DNA from 2 places in the Pseudarthrobacter sp. TE9888 genome. Region 2 is predicted to be linked to the other one. Evidence: riboswitches for the same ligand, from Rfam matches in the RefSeq annotation. Region 2 holds a riboswitch; the other holds the start of a gene.
The links. Region 2 has a riboswitch for glycine ahead of ACZ9J7_RS09260 (methylenetetrahydrofolate reductase). Riboswitches for the same ligand answer to the same signal wherever they lie in the genome.
Positions count from the first base shown of each region.

Region 1: it holds a riboswitch for glycine, as region 2 does, so the genes downstream of both, gcvP (aminomethyl-transferring glycine dehydrogenase) here and ACZ9J7_RS09260 (methylenetetrahydrofolate reductase) in region 2, are expected to answer to the same signal.

Region 1 covers NZ_JBWBRD010000002.1:2,251,141-2,257,058, forward strand. Annotated here, with positions in the region: gene ACZ9J7_RS11125 (APC family permease) at 1-225, opposite strand, end outside; gene ACZ9J7_RS11130 (Dps family protein) at 447-926, shown strand; gene ACZ9J7_RS11135 (MFS transporter) at 1,014-2,570, opposite strand; gene ACZ9J7_RS11140 (TetR/AcrR family transcriptional regulator) at 2,653-3,189, shown strand; glycine riboswitch at 3,285-3,382, shown strand; gene gcvP (aminomethyl-transferring glycine dehydrogenase) at 3,575-5,918, shown strand, end outside.
Region 2 covers NZ_JBWBRD010000002.1:1,845,974-1,851,891, reverse strand. Annotated here, with positions in the region: gene ACZ9J7_RS09275 (HNH endonuclease signature motif containing protein) at 1-851, shown strand, start outside; gene ACZ9J7_RS09270 (LamB/YcsF family protein) at 962-1,711, opposite strand; gene ACZ9J7_RS09265 (hypothetical protein) at 1,695-2,498, opposite strand; gene ACZ9J7_RS09260 (methylenetetrahydrofolate reductase) at 2,621-3,457, opposite strand; glycine riboswitch at 3,490-3,588, opposite strand; gene purU (formyltetrahydrofolate deformylase) at 3,681-4,607, opposite strand; gene cycA (D-serine/D-alanine/glycine transporter) at 4,604-5,918, opposite strand, start outside.

The DNA.
Region 1 (5,918 bases), 410 kb from region 2:
CCCGATGAGGAAGATGACGGGCAGCTGGAGGCCGGCTTCATTGACGGTGGGACCAAGTGCGCTGGTGAGGGTATAGGCGGGGGCGATGGTGGAGATGCCCAGGACGACGACGGCCAGGAGCCCGAGCTGGCCGCCCTTGAGTCCCTTGGCGCTGACGCCGTCCGCTGAGGGGGCGTGCGCGTGCGGGCCGGGTTTGGCAGTACTGGTGCGGATTGTCTCTGTCATGGCACCACTTTCTGGAAGGCTGTGAGACGGAAGTCACTATATGAATGGCGTTCATTTAGTATGGGGGCAGCCCGGCTGTGATGCAAGACGCAATATGAATAACATTCGTTTATGACCGGTTTTCGAAATTAGTAAGCTCACTGAGAAATTGCCTTTTGCCCTGCCGCCGCGCCGTTCGCGGCTGGTAGCGTCTGCCGTACTGGACCAATAGAGGAGGATGCATGAAAGCTTCACCGACACTGACCAATAACCTGCAGGCCGTCCTGGCGGACCTGATCGAGCTTCACGTTCAGGGCAAGCAGGCGCACTGGAACATCGTGGGCACCAACTTCCGCGACCTCCACCTGCAGCTTGACGAGATCGTGGACGCTGCCCGCCAGTTCGCCGACGACACCGCCGAGCGCATGCGCGCCCTGCACGCGCTTCCCGACGGCCGCAGCTCCACCGTGGCCAAGACCACCAGCCTGGCCCAGTTCCCGGAAGGGCTGATCAGCACCGCGGACGCCATCGAGCGGATCGTAGCCGCCATGGAAGCGGCCGTGGGAACCATGCGCAAAGTCCACGATGAGGTGGATGAGGAAGACCCCACCTCGGCGGACCTCCTGCACGAGTTCATCGCCCGGCTGGAGCAGTTTGCCTGGATGGTGCAGGCGGAAAACATGAAGCCCACTGCCAAGGTCACCGCGGCCGACTCCAAGTAGCGGACGGTCCACACGGGCGTCCGGCGCCGAGGGATCCCGCGGTGCCGGACGCCTGCCTGCTGTCCGGGCAATACTGCGGATGTTCCGCTAAACCGCTTTGGGCACTTTGCGGAGGATGACGCCGGCGAGCACTGCCGCCGTCGCCATGAGCACCAGCCCGATTGCCGCCGTGACGTGCACTCCGGAATCGAAGGCGGCCGCCGCGGCGTCCTTGAGGGCTCCGGCGAGCGGCGCCGGCAGCAGGTTGGCTGCGTCCACCGCGCCGGCCAGCGTTTCGCTGGCGTTGTGCAGCGAATTGCCGGGCAGCATTTCCTTCAGCCCTGCCGGCAACCGCAGGTGCTGCTGGTAGGACGCCGTCAGGATGGAGCCCAGTACCGCAGTCCCCAGCAGCGAGCCCACCTCGTAGCCCGTCTCGGAAATCGCCGCCGCAGCGCCTGATTTCGCCGGCGGGGCCGAGTCGAGGATGAGGTCGTTCGAGATGGTTTCCGCCGTGCCCACGCCCAGCGCCAGGACCAGCAGTGCGGCCAGCAGCATCGCGGATCCGCCGCCATGGCTTCCGAAGGCCACCATGCTGTAGCCAATGGCGCTGAAGGACAGCCCCGCGGCCACGACAAACCCCGGGCGGACCTTGCGGACCAGCGGCACCACCACCAGGCCTGCCACCACCGTGGCCGCCAGCGCGGGGAGCATTGCGACGCCTGCCGCGGACGGGGTCATGCCTCCGATGAGCTGGAGGTGCTGGGCAAGGAAAAGGATGAAGCCGTTGAAGGAAAACAGGGCCAGGATATTGGCGCTGATGGCCATGCTGAATACCTTGTTCCGGAACAGGGACATGTCCAGCAGCGGGTGCTCCAGCCGGTGCTGGCGCCGCACGAACACAACGCCCATGGCCAGGCCGAAGGCAATGCTGCCCAGCCCGGCAGCGCCCGGACCCTCGGTGGCCACTGTTTTGATGCCGTAGACCACGGGCACCATGACCAGCATGGAGAGCGCGATGCTGGCGACATCCACCCTGCCCGGCGCGGGGTCCTTCGATTCCGGGATGAGGGCCGGACCCAGCGCCAGCAGGGGGAGCATGAGCGGCACCGATACCAGGAAGACGGCGCCCCACCAGAAGTGCTCCACCAGCCATCCGCCCAGTATCGGCCCCAGGGCGGCGCCGCCGGAAAAGCCCGCGGCCCAGATGGCCACGGCCAGTCGCCGGCGGTTGGGCTCCGGGAAAATGTTGCGGATCAGCGACAACGTGGACGGCATCAGCATGGCGCCGAAGAACCCCAGCGCGGCCCGGCCGGCGATCAGCCACTCAGGCGTGGGCGCAAAGGCCGTGGCGGCGGACAGTCCGGCGAAGCCCAGGCTGCCGATGACCAGCAGGCGCCGCCGCCCGATCCGGTCGCCGAGGCTGCCCATCGACACCAACAGGCCGGCCAGGACCAGCGGATAGGCGTCAACGATCCACAGCAGTTGCACGCCGCCGGGTTCCAGGGCCTGGGAGATGGCGGGAAGTGCGAAGGTCAGTGCCGTGTTGTCCACCGCCACCAGCAGGACGGGAAACATCAGCAGGCCGAGCGCAAGCCAGTCGCGCCATGGGCGGCGTGTGGGGGTGCCGTCCCCGTGGACTGCTGTGGGGCTGATGGAGGTCGTCATTCCATAACTGTACCGTCTGGACGGTATAGTTTGAAACTGGCATATTCCCGATTCGGACCCGCCTGAGGGCATGATGGGAGGCATGCCCCGAAAGCCTGTCGCCCGTGATGCGGTCCTCGACGCCTTCGAGTCCCTGCTGATCGACGTGGGGGAGCGCGCCGCCACCCTTGACGCCGTGGCCCGCAAGGCCGGCGTGTCCAAGGGCGGCCTGCTCTACCACTTTCCCAACAAGGAAGCATTGATTGCCGTGCTGCTGGACCGGTTGGAGGGCCTGGCCCGGGCAGACGCCGACGCGATGGCTTCGGCCGATGAAGGGGCTGCGGCCTACTTCATCCGTTCTTCGGTGTGGGCAGACACTCCGCTGGACCGTGTCATCGTGGCGGCCACCCGCCTGGCGGAGGTGGCGCATGAAGAGACGCGGCGCCGGTTCGCCGCCATCCAGCGACGGTGGCTGGATGAGATTGCGGCGGATGTTGGACCCGGCCTGGCCAAGGCTGTCCTGTACATGGGGGACGGGCTGTACTTCAACGCCATGCTGTCCGTGGGGCCTGCCCCGGAGGCGGGCGCCGGTTCCGATGTGGAGGAGCTCCTGGCCGCCCTGGAGCGGCTCCGCAGGTAGCCCCGACCATTTGCCCGGAGGGGTTGGGGCGTAGGACAATGGAGAGTTGTGAGGGCTGTCATCGGCCGTCATGATCGCAACAAATGAATAGCCTTTGATCTGCGGCGGGAGAGTCCTGCCCGAAGCACAGGCAGGCGCCGTAGGAGCAAATCCTCCCCGGGAATCTCACAGGCCCCTGTACCGCCGCGGCGAGGCACCTCTGGAAAGCAGCAGGCAGCTTCCGTTCCCCTGTGAAGGGGCCGGCATGACTGTTGTGCTCACCGACGGTGCAAGCGGTTCCTGCCCAGGCAGGCAACGCGGAAACTCTCAGGTCCAATACAGAGCGGGGAGGGACCCGGATAGCTGTGGCGTACCCTGCGCCGCCTGAACAAAATGGAGTTCCTTCGTGTCGGTTACCCCAGCCCCCACCACTTTCGTCGACCGCCACATTGGTGCACGCCGCCAGGATGACATCGACACCATGCTCAAGGCCGTTGGCTACGGCACGGTCGACGCACTGGTCGATACCGCCGTCCCCAAGGTCATCCGCCAGGAAACCGCACTCCGCCTGCAGGACGCACTCAGTGAAGTTGAGGTGCTTGCAGAACTCCGCCGGCTCGCCGCCAAGAACAAAACGGCCGTGCAGCTGATCGGCCAGGGCTACTACGACACCGTCACGCCTGCAGTGATCCGCCGGAACGTGCTGGAAGCCCCGGCCTGGTACACCGCCTACACGCCGTACCAGCCCGAGATTTCCCAGGGCCGGCTCGAGGCGCTGCTGAACTTCCAGACCATGGTCCAGGACCTGGTGGGCCTGCCCATCGCCAACGCGTCCCTGCTCGATGAAGCCACCGCCGTGGCCGAGGCCGTGCTGCTGATGCGCCGCTCCAACAAGGCCAAGCCTGCAGCGGACGGCAAGACTGTCCTGGACATCGACGTGCTGCCGCAGACCATCGCCATCGTCAAGGGCCGCGCCGAGGCGCTCGGCTTCGAGGTTGAGGTCGCCGACCTGTCCAACGGCCTGCCCGACGGCGACATCAACGGGATCGTGCTCCAGCAGCCCGGCGCCTCCGGCCGGGTCTGGGACCAGTCCGCCACTATTGCGGCGGCGAAGGAACGCGGCGCGCTGGTCACCGTGGCCGCTGACCTGCTGGCCCTGACCCTGATCACCCCTCCGGGCGAGCAGGGCGCCGACATCGCCGTCGGCTCCACCCAGCGCTTCGGGGTCCCGTTGTTCTTCGGTGGCCCGCACGCCGCCTACATGGCTGTCCGCAAGGGCCTGGAGCGGTCGCTGCCCGGCCGCCTGGTGGGGGTGTCCAAGGACGACGCAGGGGTGCCCGCGTACCGCCTGGCGCTGCAGACCCGCGAGCAGCACATCCGCCGCGAAAAGGCCACATCCAACATCTGCACCGCGCAGGCCCTGCTGGCCATCGTCTCCTCGATGTACGCCGTCTACCACGGCCCCGACGGGCTGAAGGCGATCGCGGAAACGACGCACGGCCACGCCCGGGTGCTGGCGGCCTCGCTGGCAGCTGCCGGTGTGGAGGTGCTGCACACGAGCTTCTTCGACACCCTTACCGTCCGCGTCCCCGGACGCGCTGCCGCGCTTGTCGCCGATGCCGAAGCGCGCGGCATCAACCTGCGTTCCATCGACGCCGATACCGTGGGCATCTCGCTCGACGAAACCACGACGGCGGCCATCGTCGCCGACGTCGCGGACGTCTTTGGGGCCTCCGTTGCCGCGGCTGAAGGCTTCGGACTGGAGGCCGCCGTCGGACGTTCCTCCGACTACCTGCAGCACCCGGTGTTCAACACGCACCGGTCTGAAACCCAGCTGCTGCGCTACATCCGGAAGCTGTCGGACCGGGACCTGGCGCTGGACCGCACCATGATCCCGCTGGGCTCGTGCACCATGAAGCTGAATGCCACCGCCGAGATGGAAGCCATCTCCTGGCCGGAGTTCGCCTCCATCCACCCCTTCGCCCCGGACTCCCAGACCGAAGGCTGGCGTGAACTGATTGCCGACCTGGAGGCGGACCTGACCGCGATCACCGGGTACGACCAGGTGTCCATCCAGCCCAATGCCGGATCCCAGGGCGAGCTCGCCGGCCTGCTGGCCATCCGCGGCTACCACCACTCCCGCGGGGAAGAGCAGCGCAACGTCTGCCTCATTCCCGCCTCCGCCCACGGCACCAACGCCGCCTCGGCAGTCCTGGCCGGCATGAAGGTCGTCGTCGTCGCCACCGCAGCGGACGGCACCATCAACCACGATGACCTGACGGCCAAGATCGAGGCCCACAAGGATGTCCTGTCCTGCATCATGATCACGTACCCGTCCACCCACGGCGTCTACGACGGGGACGTCCGTGAGGTCTGCGACGCCGTGCACGCGGCCGGCGGCCAGGTCTACATCGACGGCGCCAACCTGAACGCCCTGGTGGGCCTGGCCCAGCCCGGCAAGTTCGGCGGCGACGTCTCCCACCTGAACCTGCACAAGACCTTCTGCATCCCCCACGGCGGCGGCGGACCCGGCGTCGGACCCGTGGCAGCCAAGGCCCACCTGGCACCGTTCATGCCCGGCGACGCCAACAAGGCAGCGCATGAGGAAGGCCACGGGGTCGCGATCTCGGCTTCCCGCTTCGGTTCGGCCGGCGTCCTGCCGATCTCCTGGGCGTACGTGAAGCTCATGGGCGGCGAAGGCCTGACCGAGGCCACCAAGTCCGCGCTGCTCGCAGCCAATTACGTCGCTG
Region 2 (5,918 bases):
CCGACGAACCCCGCACCCTCACCCAGCTCCGCCCCGACATCGCCGCCTCCCTGCTGCTGGGGGCTGGCGTGAAGCCCGGAGCCGGGGACACCCCCGCCCACGCCGGGGAAGACGGTCCCGGCCCCGGCGTTCAGGGCAAGCAGGGTGTCACCGGGATCGGGAAGGTCCCTGCCCCGCGGGCCGATGTCCTGGTCACCGTGCCCGTTTTCGCCCTCCTCGGAGCCACCGACGAACCAGCAGTGCTGGATGGCTACGGGCCCATTCCGGCGTCCATGGCACGCAAACTTGTCGCCGACGGGGCGAACTCGTTCTACCGGGTGTTGGTCGACCCGTCGGACGGGGCACCCTTGGAGATCGGCCGGAAAAACTACCGGCTCACCGGGGCCATCAAACACTGGATCCGCCTGCGGGACGCCAAATGCACCTTCCCCGGCTGCACCAACAAAACCCCCGACAACGAAACAGACCACCTCACCGCCTGGCAACACGGCGGCACCACCAAGGTCAGCAACCTGGCACAGCTCTGCCCCAAACACCATCGACTCAAACACCACAGCCAATGGACACCCGACCCGGCCAACAAGAATGAACCACCCGGCTGGACCTCACCGACAGGCAGGCACTACAACCCCGAACTCCGGGAAGCAGAACCAACCCACTGGCCACCGGGAATCCAGCCGCCGTGGCTTCAACGGGACGTCGCTTCCCTCTGCCCTTGTCTGGAGGCCAGCCTCGAAAACCTCCCGCAGTGGGAACCAGACGACGACAGATACGTGGACCTCAACGACCTGCCGGCTGACGATCCGCTCTGGGCAGAGCTCCTCGCGACGCCATTAGTGCCGTCGGGATGACGAGCCGTGGACAGTCCAACGCCCGTAGTGGATGGGTGTAGTCCCTGGGTCCACAGCCCCTGGGTCGGTAATCCTTGAGTCCGTCGCCGAAGTCCGGAGCACGCCGCCTTCTACGCGAAAGCCTCCATCTCCACGCCTGCAGCCTCAAGACCTGCCCGGATACGGGCCGCCGCCTCTACGGCTGCGGGGCTGCCGCCGGGCAGGCGCAGGGAGTCCGGCTGGACCCTGACCACCGAACCGTCAACGGCCACCACTTCGCCTTTTGTTGCCAGCCGCACGGCCCGCTCAACGATCGTGTCGACGTCGTCCAGCATGGAGTCTTCCCTGGACAGCGGCACCAAGGTGCCGTCGGCGAAGTAGGCACGGTCGGCATAGGCTTCGGTGAATACAGGGTGGCCGGCCTCCTTGGCCTGCTTCAACAGCTCCGAACCAGGGAATCCCAGGATCGGCAGACCGGGATCGTAGGCGTTCACGGCCGCCACGAGCGCGGAAGCCTGCTCGGCGTCGTGGATCAGAGTGTCGTACAGCGCACCGTGCGGTTTCACGTAGTCCACCGAGGCACCCACGGCATGCGCGACGCCGTCCAGCGCGCCCAGCTGGTACAGCACGTCGCCGAAAAGCTCATCAAAGCTCATGTCCAGCGACCGCCGGCCGAACCCGGCCAAATCGCGGTAGCCCAGGTGCGCGCCCACGGTGACGTCCAGGTCGTAGGCGGCCCGGCAGGTATCCAGCATGGTGACGGGATCGCCGGCGTGCAGGCCGCAGGCTACGTTGGCGCTCGTGGCCAGCTGGAACATCGCCGGATCGCCTCCCGCGGTCCAGGAACCGAATGATTGGCCTACGTCAGCGTTGAGATCCAAGGATGTTGCCTTCCAGGGTCAAGTTGTCCGGCCCGGCAGCCGCGGTCAGCTCACCGGGGATGGTGTCCGGCATGGGTCCGAACGCCTCCCGGGCGTTCTTGGCCACTGCACGGCCCATCACGAGGTTACCGGCTCCGCCCACAACCGCCCCTATGCCGAAGGGGAGCGCCCGTCCGAACAGCGCGGTGCCCTGCCGCTTGAGCAGGTTCTTGAGGAAGGCGTTCTGGATCCGCTTCCGGACGCTGCCGAACCCCGGGATAGAGGACCTGGACAGCACATTTCCCCAGACGTCGGCGGGCTTTGCTCCACCGGCCGCCTGTCCGCTCAGCGTTCCGAGGAGGGCGGTTCCTTCCTCGCCCAGCATGATGGCCATGACCATGGTGCCGGCCTTCTCCGGGTTGGTGAGGCGAATGCCGTGGAGCTCCGCCAGCGACGTCGCATAGAGGGCTGTCGCCTCCAGGAAGCCAACCGTCGCGGCCGCGGAAAGTCCCAGCGACGCGACGGTGCCCACACCCGGGACGACGGCGGTGGCGCCCACCAGGGCACCTCCGCCGGCCACCGCCCGCAGGTAGTCCCGCTCCGCGATGTCCGCCAGCTGTGCTGCGGTGGCCCGCGGATGCTTCTTCTGGAGCCGGCGGATATAGCCCACCACCAAGGGCCGCTGGACCTGCACTGCCTTCAGGAGCATATTGTGGACGCCGGGCTTGGGTTTGCCGTCGGCATCGAACATTGCGTTATGGGCGGTTTCCTGTGCGATTCGTACTGCGGGATTGCTGCGCCTGGCCATGGTCACCTTCATTCAAATCGACCTGCAGCGGGTGGGCTGCCGTGCTTATCCATCCTATGTGGACAAACACTAAGCATGCTGAACTTTGCGGGCGGCACATTGTTCTTCCCTGCCGCTTGTCCCTAGCTGCCGGCGCCCGCGAGGTTGTTGAACGTGTACAGGTGCACACCCTCCACAGCCCCGCCGCCCTCCAGCTCCGCCATGATCGCCTGCGGTGAGTAGAGGCCGTCCTTGAGCAGGCGGCGGCCGAGCGGGCCCCTGCGATTCAGGAATTTGAGGGACGGTCCCACACCGATTTTCAGTGCGGCGCGGATGAGCTGCGCCCGGGGAACGGCGCCGGGAACTCCGGCCCAGACAGGGAGCCTCACCCCTTCCCGGCGCAGCGTTTCGGCGTACCACTGGATGCGTTGGGCTGAGAAGCACAGCTGCGTCACCACGGACGAGGCCAGGTGCTGCTTTTCCAGCAGGGCATCAAGCATGTGCAGTTCGCTGTGGCCGGGATGGGCTTCCGGGTAGCCCGCCACGCCGGCCCGGATGGTGCCGCCGGACAGCTCGGCGAGGTCCGCCAGCAGCGGAAGGCTGCTGTCGTAGGGTCCGGCCGGTTCCCCAGCGTCACCGCCGACGGCGAACACTTCGGTAATGCCGGCATCGTGGCAGTTCCGGACCACACCGGCCAGCTGGCCACGGCTTTCGATACTCCGTGCGGCCAGATGCGGGACAACCTCGAAGCCGAGGTAGGCAAGCTCGATGGCTGTCCGGATGGTGGGGCCCACACCCTGGCGCGGCAGGCAGGTCACCGTCAGGGCCGTGCCGGCTGGTACGTGTGCCTGGACAAGGGCGGCAAGGTCCTCGGTGGGTCTGACCTGCATGCGGATTGGCAGCGCAGCCCCGGAACCGGAGGCCTGTCCTTCCACGGGAATCGGTGCTGCGGCTGATGCCATGAAGGATTGAATCGTCATGAGGAACTCCAGGTTTGGCCGGCCACGGGTGGCTCGGCATGGGGTACATGGGCCTAAGAGATTCCTGGGGAGGATTTGCTCCTACGGCGCCTGCCCGGTGATGGCCGGGAGAACTCTCCCGCCACAGCTCGAAAGGCTTATTCAGATGTGGTGCCACGACTGCCGGCGCCTGCCCCTCCGATTGGAGGGAGTGCGGGCGCCGGCAGCGTGGACGGGCCTGCAGCTAGCGGAGGATGACCGTCCGGTTGCCGGAGAGGACTATCCGCCCCTCAGCGTGCCAGCGGACGGCATTCGTGAGCGCCTTGCATTCGGCGTCGCGGCCAACCGCAACCAGGTCCGAAGCGGAATACGTGTGGTCCACTTCGATGACCTGCTGCGAAATGATCGGCCCTTCGTCCAGTTCCGAGTTGACGTAATGGGCAGTGGCACCCACCGTCTTGACACCCCGTTCGTAGGCCTGGTGGTACGGCTTTGCCCCCTTGAAGCTGGGCAGGAACGAATGGTGGATGTTGATGGCCTTGCCGCTAAGGCGCGTAGTGGCTTCATCGCTGAGCACCTGCATGTAGCGGGCCAGCACCACCAGTTCAACGGCGTACTGGTCCACCAGCTCCAGCAGGCGATCCTCGGCTTCCGCCTTGGTGTCCGGCGTGACCGGGATGTGGTGGAACGGAACACCATGCCAGGCGGCCAGGGGTTCCAGGTCCGGGTGGTTGGACACCACGGCGGCAATCCGGACGGGCAACTCACCGCTGCGGGCGCGGAACAGGAGGTCGTTGAGGCAGTGGTCGTACTTGGACACCATCACCAGGATGGGCTGCTTGCGGCCATGGCGTTCCAGGCGCCAGTCCATCTGCCATTCCTGGGCCACCTGTTCAAAACCGGCCCGGAGGCGGTCGAGTTCCACCTCTACCTGTGAGGTGACGTGGACGCGCATGAAGAACCGACCGCTTGCCCTGTCGCCGAACTGTTTGATGTCCACGATGTAGCATTCCTGCTCCAGGAGGTACGCCGCCACCGCCTGGACAATGCCAAGGGCATCCGGGCAATGGAACGTCAGCACGAATTCGTTGCCCGTTTCCGGCACCAGGGACTGGAGCTGCCCGGCCGCAGCCGTGCCGGCCTGCGACGTGCGGGCTTCCGTGCCGATCACCGCTTGACCCGCTCTTCCCCCGCTTCTGCGGCGGCACCCGGACGGACAGCCTTGCCGGATGCGGCGTCGGTGAAGTCCTGGTCTGCCTGCAGTTCAGCCTGGAACGTGGCAAAACGGGCCTGGTGTGCGGGCCGGCGGCGGAGGACGAACCACGCAGCGCCCAGCAGGATGAACCAGACCGGGGTGACCAGCAGGGCCACCAGGGTGTCCGGCTGGGTGGTGAGGGTCCAGATCACGAAGCCGAAGAAGGCGAAGACCACCCAGACCATGGCAACACCGCCGGGCATCTTGAACTTCGATGCTTCATGCAGGTGCGGCCGGCGGCGGCGGAAGGCGATGTAGCTGGCCAGGATGATCGACCAGACAAAAACAAAGCAGACGGCGGAGACGGTGGTCACCATGTCGAAGGCCTTGCCCACGTCCTGGCCCGCATACATGAGGACGACGCCGGAGAGCAGCAGCACGCAGGAGAGGAACAGTGCGTTCTGGGGCACCTTCCGGCGGGACAGTTTGCCAAAGACGTCCGGAGCGTCGCCTTCCTGGGCAAGGCCAAAGACCATACGCGAGGTGGAGTAGATGCCGGAGTTCGCGGAGGACATTGCGGAGCTCAGCACCACGAGGTTGACCACGGTGGCCGCGGCACCCAGGCCCGCCAGCGAGAACATGGCGATGAACGGGCTGTGGCCTGCCCTGAACTCGGTCCAGGGGGTGACCGCCATCAGGATGATGAGGGCACCTACGTAGAAGAGCAGCACGCGGATGGGGATGGAGTTGATGGCCTTGGGCAGGTTCCGCTCAGGGTTCTTGGCCTCGGCGGCGGTCGTGCCCACCAGTTCGATGCCCACGAAGGCGAAGACGGCGATCTGGAAGCCGGCCACGAAGCCCATGAACTCGTTCGGGAAGAATCCGCCGTGGCTCCACAGGTTGGTGAAGGTGGCAGGTCCGGCGTCGGACTGGAAACCGGAGAAGATCATGAACAGGCCAACGATGATCAGGGCGGCAATGGCAACGATCTTGATCAACGCGAACCAGAACTCCGTCTCGCCAAAGGCCTTGACGGTGGTGAGGTTCAGCAGGAGCAGGATGGCGACGGTGGCCAGGCCGGGAATCCACAGGGGCACCCCGGGCCACAGTTCACGGGAGTAGCCTGCAATGGCAATGACATCGGCGATGCCGGTGATGACCCAGCAGAACCAGTAGGTCCAGCCCGTGAAGAAGCCGGCCCAGGGGCCCAGCAGGTCGGCGGCGAAATCGCTGAAGGACTTGTAGTTGAGGTTGCTGAGCAGCAGTTCTCCCATGGCACGCATGACG